3 regions of the Pandoraea pnomenusa genome follow, and region 2 is predicted to be linked to each of the others. Evidence: predicted binding sites of a transcription regulator. Region 2 holds the regulator's gene; each other region holds the start of a gene.
What was found. Region 2 encodes FNR, which switches genes on or off when oxygen is low (the NO sensors DNR and NnrR bind a similar motif). Its sites were predicted from a motif close to TTGATNNNNATCAA; they were not measured.
Positions count from the first base shown of each region.

Region 1: a site for FNR is predicted at 2,142-2,155, ahead of yiaY (L-threonine dehydrogenase). Genes of this name have one in related genera too.
Region 3: a site for FNR is predicted at 2,583-2,596, ahead of hemN (oxygen-independent coproporphyrinogen III oxidase). Genes of this name have one in related genera too.

Region 1 covers NZ_CP009553.3:531,367-535,540, reverse strand. The annotation lists gene LV28_RS26560 (sigma-54-dependent Fis family transcriptional regulator) at 1-293, opposite strand, end outside; gene exaC (acetaldehyde dehydrogenase ExaC) at 596-2,116, shown strand; gene yiaY (L-threonine dehydrogenase) at 2,301-3,449, shown strand; gene LV28_RS26545 (SDR family NAD(P)-dependent oxidoreductase) at 3,632-4,174, opposite strand, start outside.
Region 2 covers NZ_CP009553.3:3,073,741-3,077,914, forward strand. The annotation lists gene scpB (SMC-Scp complex subunit ScpB) at 1-1,188, opposite strand, end outside; gene fnr (fumarate/nitrate reduction transcriptional regulator Fnr) at 1,530-2,267, shown strand; gene LV28_RS37665 (YybH family protein) at 2,530-2,964, shown strand; gene LV28_RS37670 (LysR family transcriptional regulator) at 3,009-3,929, opposite strand; gene LV28_RS37675 (zinc-binding alcohol dehydrogenase family protein) at 4,068-4,174, shown strand, end outside.
Region 3 covers NZ_CP009553.3:5,256,403-5,260,576, reverse strand. The annotation lists gene LV28_RS47670 (carbon starvation CstA family protein) at 1-610, shown strand, start outside; gene LV28_RS47665 (YbdD/YjiX family protein) at 632-829, shown strand; gene hemN (oxygen-independent coproporphyrinogen III oxidase) at 978-2,345, opposite strand; gene LV28_RS47655 (LysR family transcriptional regulator) at 2,959-3,927, shown strand; gene LV28_RS47650 (DNA topoisomerase III) at 4,044-4,174, opposite strand, start outside.

The DNA of each region.
Region 1 (4,174 bases), 2.5 Mb from region 2:
GGCGCGCTCAGCAACACGGCCTGGTGCGGATTCATCAACTGTCGTTGCAAGCGTTCGAGCACCGGCATCGACACGGAACGCAACTGCTCCATCGCGCTGCGTCGCTCGCGCAGCTCCGACGACGCGAGCACGCGCGGTGCCATGCGCGCGCCCGGGTCGAGCGCATGCGCGTCGAGGCAGCGGCGCCACGAGCTGGCGATATTCGGGTCGGTCTCGGCGGCGCCCGGCGCCGGGCGCCCTTGGGCAACGCTCAGCACACGGCGCGCGTGTGCCGACTCGGTATTGACTGGCATTGGTCGTCTCCCCCTGCCGGATGATCTGCGGATCTCGTATTCGTCCCTGAAGCATGTCGCATGCCGGGGGGGTTTGCAATGCGCTATGTCAATCGACCGGCACAGGGCGATTGCCTGTCACGACGGTGAGACACCCCCGTCATGGCATGGCACAGATGTGTCACGGAATCGGCACACCCGGCACCGGGCAGCGTGCCGGCCATGCCCGTGGCGCCTGGCGCGCACCGGGGTGGCCCGCGAATTGCTTTGGGGGTGTGGCGTGGCCGCCGCGCCACCGACACGACAATATCCGGAGACACGACATGCGATACGCCCCTCCCGGCACTCCCGGTGCCCTGCTGTCCCTGCAACCGCGTTACGAGAACTACATTGGCGGCAAATTCGTGCCGCCCGTGGAAGGACGCTATTTCACCAACACGTCGCCGGTTACAGGCGGGGTGATCGGCGAGTTTCCCCGCTCCGGCGGCGCCGACATCGAGCTGGCCCTCGATGCGGCCCACGCCGCCGCGCCGCAATGGGGAAAGACCTCGGTACAGGCGCGCTCGCGCATTCTGCTGCAAATCGCCGACCGGCTCGAGAGCCAGCTGGAGCGCTTCGCCGTGGCCGAGACGTGGGACAACGGCAAGCCCGTGCGCGAGACGCTCGCCGCCGACCTGCCGCTCGCCATCGATCACTTCCGCTACTTCGCGGGCTGCATTCGTGCGCAGGAAGGCACGGCGGCCGAGATCGACGCCCACACGGCGGCGTACCACTTCCATGAGCCGCTGGGCGTCGTGGGTCAGATCATTCCGTGGAATTTTCCGTTGCTGATGGCGGCATGGAAACTCGCGCCCGCGCTGGCTGCCGGCAACTGCGTGGTGCTCAAGCCCGCGGAGCAGACGCCGCTCTCGATCACGTTGTTTGCCGAGCTCGTGGGCGATCTGCTCCCGCCTGGGGTGCTCAATATTGTGCAGGGCTTTGGCAAGGAGGCGGGAGAGGCGTTGGCGACAAGCCGGCGGATCGCCAAGATCGCCTTCACGGGCTCGACCCCGATCGGCGGACAGATTCTCGCGCGCGCGGCCGCCAACCTGATCCCGAGCACGGTCGAGCTGGGTGGCAAGTCGCCGAACATCTTCTTCGACGACATCATGCGCGGTGAACCCGAATTCGTCGAAAAGGCGGCGGAAGGGCTGGTGCTCGGCTTCCTGAACCAGGGCGAGGTGTGCACATGCCCGTCGCGCGCGCTCGTGCAGGAGTCGATCTACGAGCCGTTCATGGAAGTGGTCATGGCGCGCGTGGCCCGCATCAAGCGCGGCGATCCGCTCGACACGGAAACCGCGGTGGGCGCGCAGGCGTCGCAACAGCAGTTCGACAAGATCCTCACGTATCTCGACCTCGCCCGCAAGGAAGGCGCCACGATACTCACCGGCGGCGGCATCGAAATGCTCGACGGCCCGCTCGCCTCGGGCTTCTACATCCAGCCCACGCTGCTCAAGGGCGAGAACCGCATGCGCGTGTTCCAGGAAGAGATTTTCGGGCCGGTGGTGGGCGTGACGACGTTCAAGGACGAAGCGGAGGCGCTCGCGATTGCGAACGACACCGAGTTCGGTCTCGGCGCCGGGGTCTGGACACGCGACATCAATCGCGCCTACCGGATGGGGCGTGCGATCCAGGCCGGGCGCGTGTGGACCAATTGCTATCACCTCTATCCCGCGCACGCGGCGTTCGGTGGCTACAAGAAGTCGGGGATCGGACGCGAGACCCACAAGATGATGCTCGACCACTACCAGCAAACGAAGAATCTGTTGGTGAGCTACGACGTCAACCCGCTCGGGTTCTTTTGAGCGTTCGCTCTATTCCTTGCCCGGTTTGCAGCAGATCAAGGACACATCGCGCCCTGGGTGCGATGCTGTCCTCAGTGCTTGCAAGCGTTGATTCTGGACACCGCCGGCGCGTCCGGCCGGCTGCGACGATGCCGTCGGCAGCGCGCGCGGTGTGCCCCTCACAGAACAGATCAGGAGCATGACCATGAGCACGACATTCTTCATTCCCGCCGTCAACATGATGGGCGTGGGCAGTCTCGACGAGGCGATTGCCGCCTTGCGTCAATATCAGTTCCGCCGCGCGTTGATCGTGACCGACGCGGGCCTCGCCAGGGCCGGCGTCGCCGACAAGGTGGCCGGGCTGCTGGCACGAGAGGACATTCAGTCGGTGGTGTTCGACGGCGCCAAGCCGAACCCCACGGTCAGCAACGTGGAAGCCGGGTTGGCGATGTTGCGCGAGCATCAGTGCGATTTCGTCATCTCGCTCGGCGGCGGCTCGCCGCACGACTGCGCGAAAGGCATTGCGTTGTGCGCGACCAATGGCGGGCACATTGCGGACTACGAAGGCGTTGACCAATCGAAGAAGCCGCAGTTGCCGCTCGTCGCGATCAACACCACGGCAGGCACCGCGAGCGAGATGACGCGCTTTTGCATCATCACGGACGAGAAGCGGCACGTGAAGATGGCGATCGTGGACCGGAACGTGACCCCGTTGCTGTCGGTCAACGACCCGGCCCTGATGGTGGCGATGCCCCAGGGGCTGACCGCCGCCACGGGCATGGACGCACTCACGCACGCGACCGAGGCCTACGTGTCGACGGCCGCCACGCCGATTACCGACGCGTGTGCGCTCAAGGCGGTAACGCTGATTTCGCAGAACCTGCGTCGCGCCGTATCGCACGGCGACGACATGGCGGCGCGCGAGAACATGGCCTATGCGCAATTCCTGGCGGGGATGGCCTTCAACAATGCGTCGCTCGGTTACGTGCACGCGATGGCGCACCAGCTCGGGGGCTTCTACGACTTGCCGCACGGCGTGTGCAACGCGGTGCTGCTGCCGCACGTCGAGGAGTTCAATGCGAGTGTGAGCGCCGCGCGCCTGAGGGACATTGCACAGGCGATGGGCGAGAAGGTCGACGGACTGAGCGCCGAGGAAGGTGCGAAGGCGGCCATCGCCGCGATCCGGCGCCTGTCGAAGGACATCGGCATTCCGGCCGGTCTCGAGGCACTCGGTGCGAAGACATCGGACATTCCCACGCTGGCGGCGAACGCCATGCAGGACGCGTGCGGCCTCACGAACCCGCGACGCGCCGAGCAAGCCGAGATCGAGGAGATCTTCCGTCGGGCGTTTTGATGCGTCACCTCGTCGGATCGCCGACAACACGGCGATCCGATGTCGGCCGCCGCAAAGATGGCGTTTGATGCAGCGCTTCCTGGATGGCGGTCGGAGGGTCGTCGATCATTCGCGCGTACGTGCTGAAATTCGAGGCTTCTACGGAAATGTCTTGAGCTTCTTCAGGGTGCCGATCCAAACTTTCAGGAGTGGGCCAGTTCGCGGAAGTTCATCCAGTGCGAACTCACGAGCCATCCCGCGTCGACCGGCAGACTCACGCCCGTGATGGCACTCGATTCGTCGCACATGAGGAAACTCACGGCCGCGGCGATTTCGTCGGTCCCCACCAGCCGCCCCAGTGCGGAATGGGCCTCGATCGCAGCCGCGCTGCGCTTGCCTGTTGCAAGCTTGTCCTCGAAGATGGGGGTGAGCGTGAAGCCTGGCGCTACCGCATTCACACGAATGCCGGACGCGCCCAGCTCGCCCGCCGCAAGCTGGGTGAGCGCACCCAACGCCACCTTCGCCGGTGAATACGCATGCAGCGGCAACGGGCGCAGTTCGTTGATCGACGTGATGTTCACCACGGCGCCGGCACCCAGCTGCGTCATGAGCGGTACAAACACCCGCAGACAATGCTGGGCACCGAAGTAGTTCACTTCCCACACGCGCCGCTGCATGTCGTCGTTCATGCCAAGCATGGGCACCACATCCTGCAGCACACCCGCCACGTTCACCAGGCCCGCCAC
Region 2 (4,174 bases):
GTCGTCCCCGTCGTTCTCGTCGTCATCCATCCCACCGGACATGGGCTGACCGGTGGCGGCTTCGTTCGCTGCCGGGTCGACAGCGCGCGGGGAAACCTCCTGCGTGACCGGCGCTGCGGGATCGTCCGCCTGCGTCGGTGCATCGTTTGCCTCACTTGCCAGGTACTGCGCATCTTGCGGCGGATCGTCGCCTTCCGCAGCCGCACTCCCCAAATCTTCGGAAAATTCCTCGACGCTCTGACGGCCCCGCACCTGCTGGCCGCCCTCGCCGAGCGACGCGTCATCCTGCGGCGCCGCGACCTGCTCACTGACGCGTCCCGCCGGTACGAGTTCCTCGGCATCCGGCGGAATTGCCCCGACGTCACCATCGGCATTGGCAAGCGCCGCCTCGGATTCGCCGGAATACGCCGCATCCGCGGGGGCGTCGCCTTCAGCCATGACCGCGTCGAGCAGCGCCTCTTCCGTCACCGCATCGTCGCCGGACGTCGGCCGTTGTCCTTCCGGCAGGCCCTGCGCGAGCGGCAGATTGTCGGCGCGATCCTGCGCCAGGCGCGCCAGCGCTTCGGCGTCGGCCATCGGCGCGTCGTCCGACGCCACGTCTTCTCCCGCTTCGCCTTCGGCCCGCTCGCCGAATTCGATGTTCTGCTGCGCGAGCAGGTCGATCTGCGCCTGCGCCGCCGGATCTTCGAGCGGCGGCAGCGCGTCGAGCGCGCGCAGCCCGAGATCGTCGAGGAAGTCCTTGGTCGTGGCGTACAGGCCGGGGCGCCCCGGCACGTCGCGATGGCCGATCACCTCGATCCAGCCGCGGTCTTCGAGCTGCTTGATGATCTGGGTATTGACCGTCACGCCGCGAATCTCCTCGATATCGCCACGCGTGACCGGCTGGCGATAGGCAATGATCGCGAGCGTCTCCATCACGGCGCGCGAATACTTCGGCGGCTTCTCCGGATTGAGACGGTCAAGGTATTCGCGCATGCGCGGACGGCTCTGGAAACGCCAGCCGGTGGCCAACGCCACCAATTCCACACCTCGGCCGTCCCATTGCATGCGGATTTCCTCGAGCAGCGCGCGCACCGTGTCGCCGGACACGGCGTCATTGAAGAGCTTGCGCAGATCGCCGACCTTGAGCGGCTCCTGCGCGCAAATCAACGCGGTCTCGAGGACGAGTTTCGCCTCTTGGGTATTCATGTGCGACTAAGCAAACCGGGGGCTTGGCAACCCGGAATCAGGAATAAATGGATGCTTGGAACACGAGAAACGGCCGTAGATCGAAAAAACAACCGCTTCGCATAAGCGCGCGCCCGTTTGTGTTCGGTCGTAGTGACGGCGGCGCAACCTGGATGCTTCGAAACGACCTGCCGGGAAAACGCCCAGGCCGATAGTGCGGCGAGACGGACGTCCGGTATGTGCGCAATTATTACTGAAACACTGTCGCCCGTAAAGCGTCGTGCAAACCCTCGCCATTCCTGGCGCGGAATCGACAGGTCGACGCCCCATGGTAAACTCTCAAAATAACTTCAGGGGCCTCCATGACCACAGAAATCGGTCGCATTCCCGTCGTCCAGCCCCGCTGTTCCACTTGCTCGCTGGGCCAGTTCTGCCTGCCCGTCGGCATTCCGGAAGCGGAACTGGAGCGACTGGATGCACTCGTGAGCGAGCGCCGTCGCCTCAAGAAAGGCGAGGTGCTCTATCACGCCAACGATGACCTGAGCGCCGTCTACGGCATCCGCTTCGGGTCGCTCAAAAGCTGCGTCACGGCGCCCGACGGCCGTGAGCAGGTCGTCGGTTTCCACCTTCAGGGCGAGCTGATCGGCCTGGATGCGGTGGCCGACAGTCATCACCCCAGCACTGCCATTGCGCTCGAGGACAGCGAGCTGTGCATTGCGCGTTTCGGCGAACTGGAGACGCTTTCGCGTCAGGTACCGTCGCTGCAACGCCAGCTGCATCGTCTGATGAGCCAGGAAATCCGCAACGAGCATCAGCAACTGCTCGCCCTGGGCACCATGCGCGCCGAAGAGCGGCTGGCGGTCTTCCTGCACAACCTGTCCGAGCGTCTTTCGGCGCGGGGCTACGCCGCCAACGAATTTGTGCTGCGCATGAGCCGCGAAGAAATCGGCAGCTTCCTCGGCCTCAAGCTGGAGACGGTCAGCCGCCTGTTTTCGCGCTTCGCGCAAAACGGCATGATCGAAATCCGCCAGCGGCACGTCAAGATCATCGACGCTGCCGCCCTGCGCGAACTCGCCGGCGTGACCGGCATTCACTGCTGAGACCGGTCACCGGGGGCGCGCAGGCGTCCCCGCCCTTGGTTTGCCTCGCACGCCCCCTTCACCGGTTACGCTTCCCCGCGTTACCCCCATACGCTACCGGCCAACGACACCCACCGCCTTGCGCCAGATCAAGAGACGCGCATGAACGCCCGCACTCTTGCCGCCGGCCGTTCGACAAGCCCGGGCAAACCCTCCATAATCGGCGCGATCGCCGGACGGCGCATTCGCCGCCCGACGCCACATTCCGACGGAGGCCGCCGATATGCCCGCTGCCATTTTTCTGAGTCCGGAAGACGCCGAGCACGCCTATTACGAGGCGCTGCGCACGGGCGACGCCGATGCGCTGATGGACGTCTGGTCGGAGGATGAGGAAGTCGTTTGCATTCACCCGTCCGGCCCCCGCCATGTCGGCCCCGCGGCCGTGCGCAGCAGTTGGCGACAGATCCTGGCCAACGGTGGGCTACAGGTGTCGGTCAGTCACCTGCAGGTGGCCAACAACCCGCTGTGCGCCGTTCACAACGTGCTCGAGCAGATCCAGGTGGAATCACATCCCGAAGCGCGCTACGCCTTCGTACTCGCCACCAACGTCTATCTGAAGGAAGCGGACGGCTGGCGACTCGTGCTGCATCACGCCAGCCCCGCGATCGGGCACGAGGATAGCGCCGCGCCGCTCGCTCGCACCCATCATCTTCACTGAGGCACACGCCCCGCCCCGCTCGGGCCCCTTGCCCCGGCGCCCCGCTACGAGGCGTCTGGCCGCGCATCCCAGTACGGCACCGGCCCGGGACCGAAGCGGGCTTGCAGAAACTCGATCAGCGCGTGCGTCTTGGGGGGCACGAACGCCCGGCTGGGGTACACGCCCCAGATGGCGACCTCCTCGGCCAGGGGATAGGCGGGCAGTACCGCCACCAGGTCCCCGCGCTGCAGGTGCACGCCGACGTCCCAAGTCGATTTCAGCGCAATTCCCATCCCTGCGAGCACTGCGTCGCGCAGCACCTCGCCGTTATCGGAAACCAGCCGCCCGCCCACACGCACATTCAACTCGCCGCCCGGCGTGACGAACCGCCAGTCGCGCTGTTCCGCCAGAATCAGACATTCGTGCGAGGCGAGATCGCCCGGATGCTTCGGCGTGCCGTGGGCCGCCAGATACGCAGGGGACGCGCACAGCGTGCGGCGATTACTCGCGAGTTTGCGGGCAACGAGCGTCGAGTCGCGCAGCGCCCCCACGCGAATCGCCAGGTCAACGCCCTCTTCCAGCAGATCGACCACGCGATCGGTCAACCGGAAGTCCAGCGAAATCCCCGGGTAGCGATCGAGAAATGCCGGCAAGGCGGGCGAGACATGCTGACGTCCGAACGACGAGGAGCATGACACCCGCAAGCGTCCCTGCGGCGCCGCGCGCCCCTGCCCAACACTCGCGAATGCCTGCGCCTCGGCAGCCAGCAACGTCTGGGCCTGCGCGAGAAACATTTCGCCTTCCTGCGTGAGCGCCACGCGTCGGGTCGTGCGATGCAGCAGACGCGCCCCAAGCCTGGCCTCGAGTTGCGCCAATCGGGTGCTGGCCGTGGCAGGCGATAGCCCGCGTTCGCGCCCGGCCGCCGAGACGTTGCCCAGCGCCGCCACCCGAACGAACAACGCCACGGTATCGAGGTCCAATGCCATTTAACGGATTCTCCGAAAAATCTTTTCGGCATTATGCGAATTTTCAATGCAATCCACTAGCGGTAGTCTTTCGCTATTGCTTCGCGCGGCCCGCCGACGACATCCGGCCGGCCACCATCAACGTAATGGAGAGTACTCATGAAAGCTGTTGGATTGACCCGTTATCTGCCGATCGACGATCCCGAATCCCTCGTTGACATCGAATTGCCGACGCCCACCCCTGCGGGGCGCGACATCCTGGTCAA
Region 3 (4,174 bases), 2.2 Mb from region 2:
GCGCGCAGGCCGCTTCATGCTGCAGGATCTGCTCGGCACGTTCGTGCCGTCGCTCAAGCGCACGGACTCGCTGCCCGCGAACCTGATCGCCACCGCGCTGTGCGTGGCCGCGTGGGGCTACTTCCTCTATCAGGGCGTGGTCGATCCGCTGGGCGGCATCAACACGCTGTGGCCGCTGTTCGGTATCTCGAACCAGATGCTCGCCGCCATCGCGCTGATTCTGGCGACCTGCGTGCTGTTCAAGCTCAAGCGCGAGCGCTTCGCCTGGGTCACGATCCTGCCGACGCTGTGGCTGCTCGCCTGCACGCTGACCGCCGGCTGGCAGAAGATGTTCGACCCGGATCCGAAGGTCGGCTTCCTCGCCCACGCCGCGAAGTACCAGGCCGCGCTGGCCGACGGCAAACTGCTGGCGCCCGCGAAGTCGGCCGCACAGATGCAGCAGATCGTGTTCAACGACTATGTCGATGCCACGCTGTCCGGGGTGTTTATGTTCGTGGTGGTCGCCGTGGCGCTGTTCGGGCTTCGCACCATCCTCGTGGCACGCCAGGCCAACAAGCCGACGGCCAAGGAAACGCCGTTCGAGCCGATGCCCGCCGGGCGTCAGATCTGACGAACCGAAGGAGCCAGTCTCATGCTCGACGAAGTCGGTAAGGTCGGACGCTATCTCGGACAGGCCATGCGATTGATGGTCGGCCTGCCCGATTACGACACGTATGTGGCGCACATGCGCGCCACGCACCCGGATCAGCCGGTCATGAGCTACGAGGCGTTCTTCCGCGAACGGCAGGAAGCGCGCTACGGCGGCAAGAGCGGCGGGCGATGCTGCTGAGCTGACGGCGGCGCTCTGTCCCGCGTGGTGCGTGTCGCGACGAAGGACGCAAGCCGCCTCGGCCGCGGTCACTGCATTGGAATAAAAAAGCGCCCGGTGGAAGATCCACCGGGCGCTTTCGTCATTGGGCTCCCGTCCGCGAATTCACCTACATCACTTTTGCGCAGCGGGCGTTGGCCGCGCTGCGTCGGTAGCGGTCGAATACCTGGGCGACGACGCGAACCAACAGGCGCCCGGCCGGCAGCACGCGCAACCCGTGCTCGTCGATGGCCACGAGCCCGTCCGCTGCCAGATCGGCCAGCTCGCCGAGCTCGCTGGCGAAGTAGGCGGCGAACTCGATGGCGTGTGCCTGCTCGATGGCTCCGAAATCCAGCGACATGTGACACATCACGCGCGAAATCACGTCGCGACGGATACGGTCGTCATCGTCGAGCCGCACGCCGCGCGCGATCGCGAGGCCGCCGGCATCGATGGCGTCATAGTAGTCCCGTAGCGTCTTGGCGTTTTGCGCGTAGCTGTCGCCGACGCGTCCGATGGCCGACATGCCCACGCCGACGAGGTCGCAGTCGGCGCGCGTGCTGTAGCCCTGGAAGTTGCGATGGAGTGTCCCGGCGGCCTGTGCCCGCGCCAGTTCGTCGTCGGGGCGCGCGAAGTGATCCATGCCGATATGGACGTACCCGGCCGCGGTGAGCCGCGCAACGATCGTCTGCAACAGCGCCAGTTTTTGTGGGCCGTCCGGCAGTGCGTCGGGCAGGCACCGCTGCATCTTGAACTGCTGCGGCAGATGCGCATAGCTGAATACCGACAGCCGCTCCGGGGCCATCTCGATGACGGCATCGAGCGTGCTGGAGAACGATTCCGGTGTCTGATAGGGCAATCCGTAGATCAGATCAAAGTTGACGGACCGAAACCCGCTGCTCCGCGCGGCGTCGATCGCGGCCTCGACGAGTGCGCGCGGCTGCACGCGATGAATCGCCTCCTGCACTCGCGGATCGAAATCCTGCACGCCGATGGACAGACGGTTGAAGCCCAGAGCGCGCAAGGCGCGAATCGACGCCGGCCCGGCGCTGCGCGGGTCGATCTCGATGGCGTACTCGGCGTCGTCGCCGTGGGTCATCACGAACCGGCGCGCGATGGCGTCGACGAGCGACGCGATCTGTTCCAGCGAGAGAAACGTCGGCGTGCCGCCGCCCCAGTGCATCTGCGCAAGTGCGCGGCCGGCGCCCAGCAACGACGCCTGCCGCCCAATCTCGGTGTGCAGGCGCTCGACGTAGGCGTCGGCGTGGGCGCGATTGTTCGTCACGATCTTTGTGCATGCGCAGTAAAAGCAGACCGTGTCGCAGAACGGCACGTGCAGGTACAGCGAGAGTGGCTTGCCGGTACGTTTGGATTGCGCGGCGGCGCGGGCATAGTCTTCGGCGCCGAACGCGTCGTGGAATTGCAGCGCGCTCGGGTATGAGGTGTAGCGCGGGCCGTTCACGTCATATCGGCCAAGCAGGCGGGCGTCGAAGAAGATGGGCGCCGGCGGGGCGTCCGCATGGGGCGGGCCGGGGTTGCGGCGTGTTTTACACGACGAATCGCCGTGGTCGTCATCTGAGGTGTGCGAGGCGTGCGAGGCGCACCCGGGGCACCGCGAGCCGTGGGAAGTGCGCGAGGCATTGGCGCAGGACGTCGTAATCGGGGGCAGGGCGGACATGACGGGCACGGGACGATGAGAGATTCCTCAATGTAGCCTTGCGACACCCGCCCCGCCCTGACCTGCGTCAAACACCGGGGCGGCGGCGCTCGCGCCGCGCCCGGCCGCGTGCATGTGGCGGGACGGCCCCATGAAGACCGTCACCCGGCGTGGAATTTCGCACCGGCACGCGCTCGATGTCCGACGGCCACGTCGCAAAATCATTGCCGCGACAGGCAATTTTTGGCTGCCTACGGTAAGCTAACGCCTTATTGAAGTCCCCGCCGTGTCGACACCCCTGGCGGCACGCGCGTTGCGCTCCCCGGAACGGTCCGGGGCGGCGGTCCGGCCAGTGCCTGCGGGTTTGCGCAGCATCGGAGCCACTCCGGTCCGCGCTCGCCTGCCTTTGCCTCGCTTCGCCGGATCGACGCGGCACATCACGATTGGAAACAACATGGACCGTCTGCAATCGATGCGCGTTTTCGTCAAAGTGGCCGACAACGGGAGTTTTGCCCGCACGGCTGCCCAGATGGATCTGTCGGCCGCCGTGGTCACGCGTCACGTCGCGGAGCTCGAATCCCATCTCGGCGTTCGTCTGCTCAATCGCACCACGCGCAGTCTGTCGCTCACCGGCGCCGGCCAGGTGTACCTCGAACGCTGTCGGCAGATCATCGACGAAGTCGACGAAGCGGATGCGCTCATCTCCAGTGCCTCGCGCGACCCGAAAGGTACGCTGAAGGTCGTGGCGCCAGTGTCCTTCGGGTTGCGCAACCTCGCGCCGCTGGTCAAGAAGTATCAGGAGATGCACCCGAAGGTCGTGGTCGATCTCACGCTCACGGACCGGGCCATCGATCTGGTGGAGGAGGGGTACGACTGCGGCATTCTGCTCACGCGCATGATCAACAGCGAAAGCCTGATTTCGCGGGTGCTCGCCGAAACCCGCGTGATGCTGTGCGCCTCGCCGGCGTACATCGCCGAGCACGGCGAGCCGGTCACGCCGCAGGAACTGGGCGAGCATGGCGTGCTCGGCCTGCCAAATGACTTCTGGAGCGACGATCGCGTGTTCTCCGGCCCGGACGGCGAGGTGCGCGTGCGCGTGCAGAACAAATTCATCTGCAACAACACGGCGCTGCTGCGCCAGTCGGTGCTGCTGGGCCATGGCATTGCGTTCCTGCCGTCCTATCTGGTCGGGAACGACGTGCGCGACGGCGATCTCGTCGCGCTGCTGCGCAACTTCTCGCAGACGCCGGTCGATGTGTCGCTCGTCTATCCGAGCCGCAAGTATCTGTCGGCCAAGACGCGGGGGTTCATCGATCTGACGGTTGAGTATTTCCGCCAGAACGAAGGGATTTCGGCCGCCGAGCGCTGGGTGCCGCCCAAAATGCCGTCGCCCAACCCGCCGATCAGTGAAATGCCCGTTTGACCTTTGACGCGGGCTGCATAAGCGCCATGAAAAAACGGCCACATCCCCGAGGGGCGTGGCCGTTTCTCATGGTGGCGGCGTCTCGCGACGCGCAGCCATGGGCGCTGACGACGCCCTCAGAACGGCGCGTCGTCCTCGTCGAACGACGCATCGTCCGACGGGCTCGCCGTCTTGGTTGCCGGCTTGGCTTTTGCGGTCGTCTTCCTGGCGGCCGCCTTCTTGGCCGGTGTCTTCGTCGCCGCGGTCC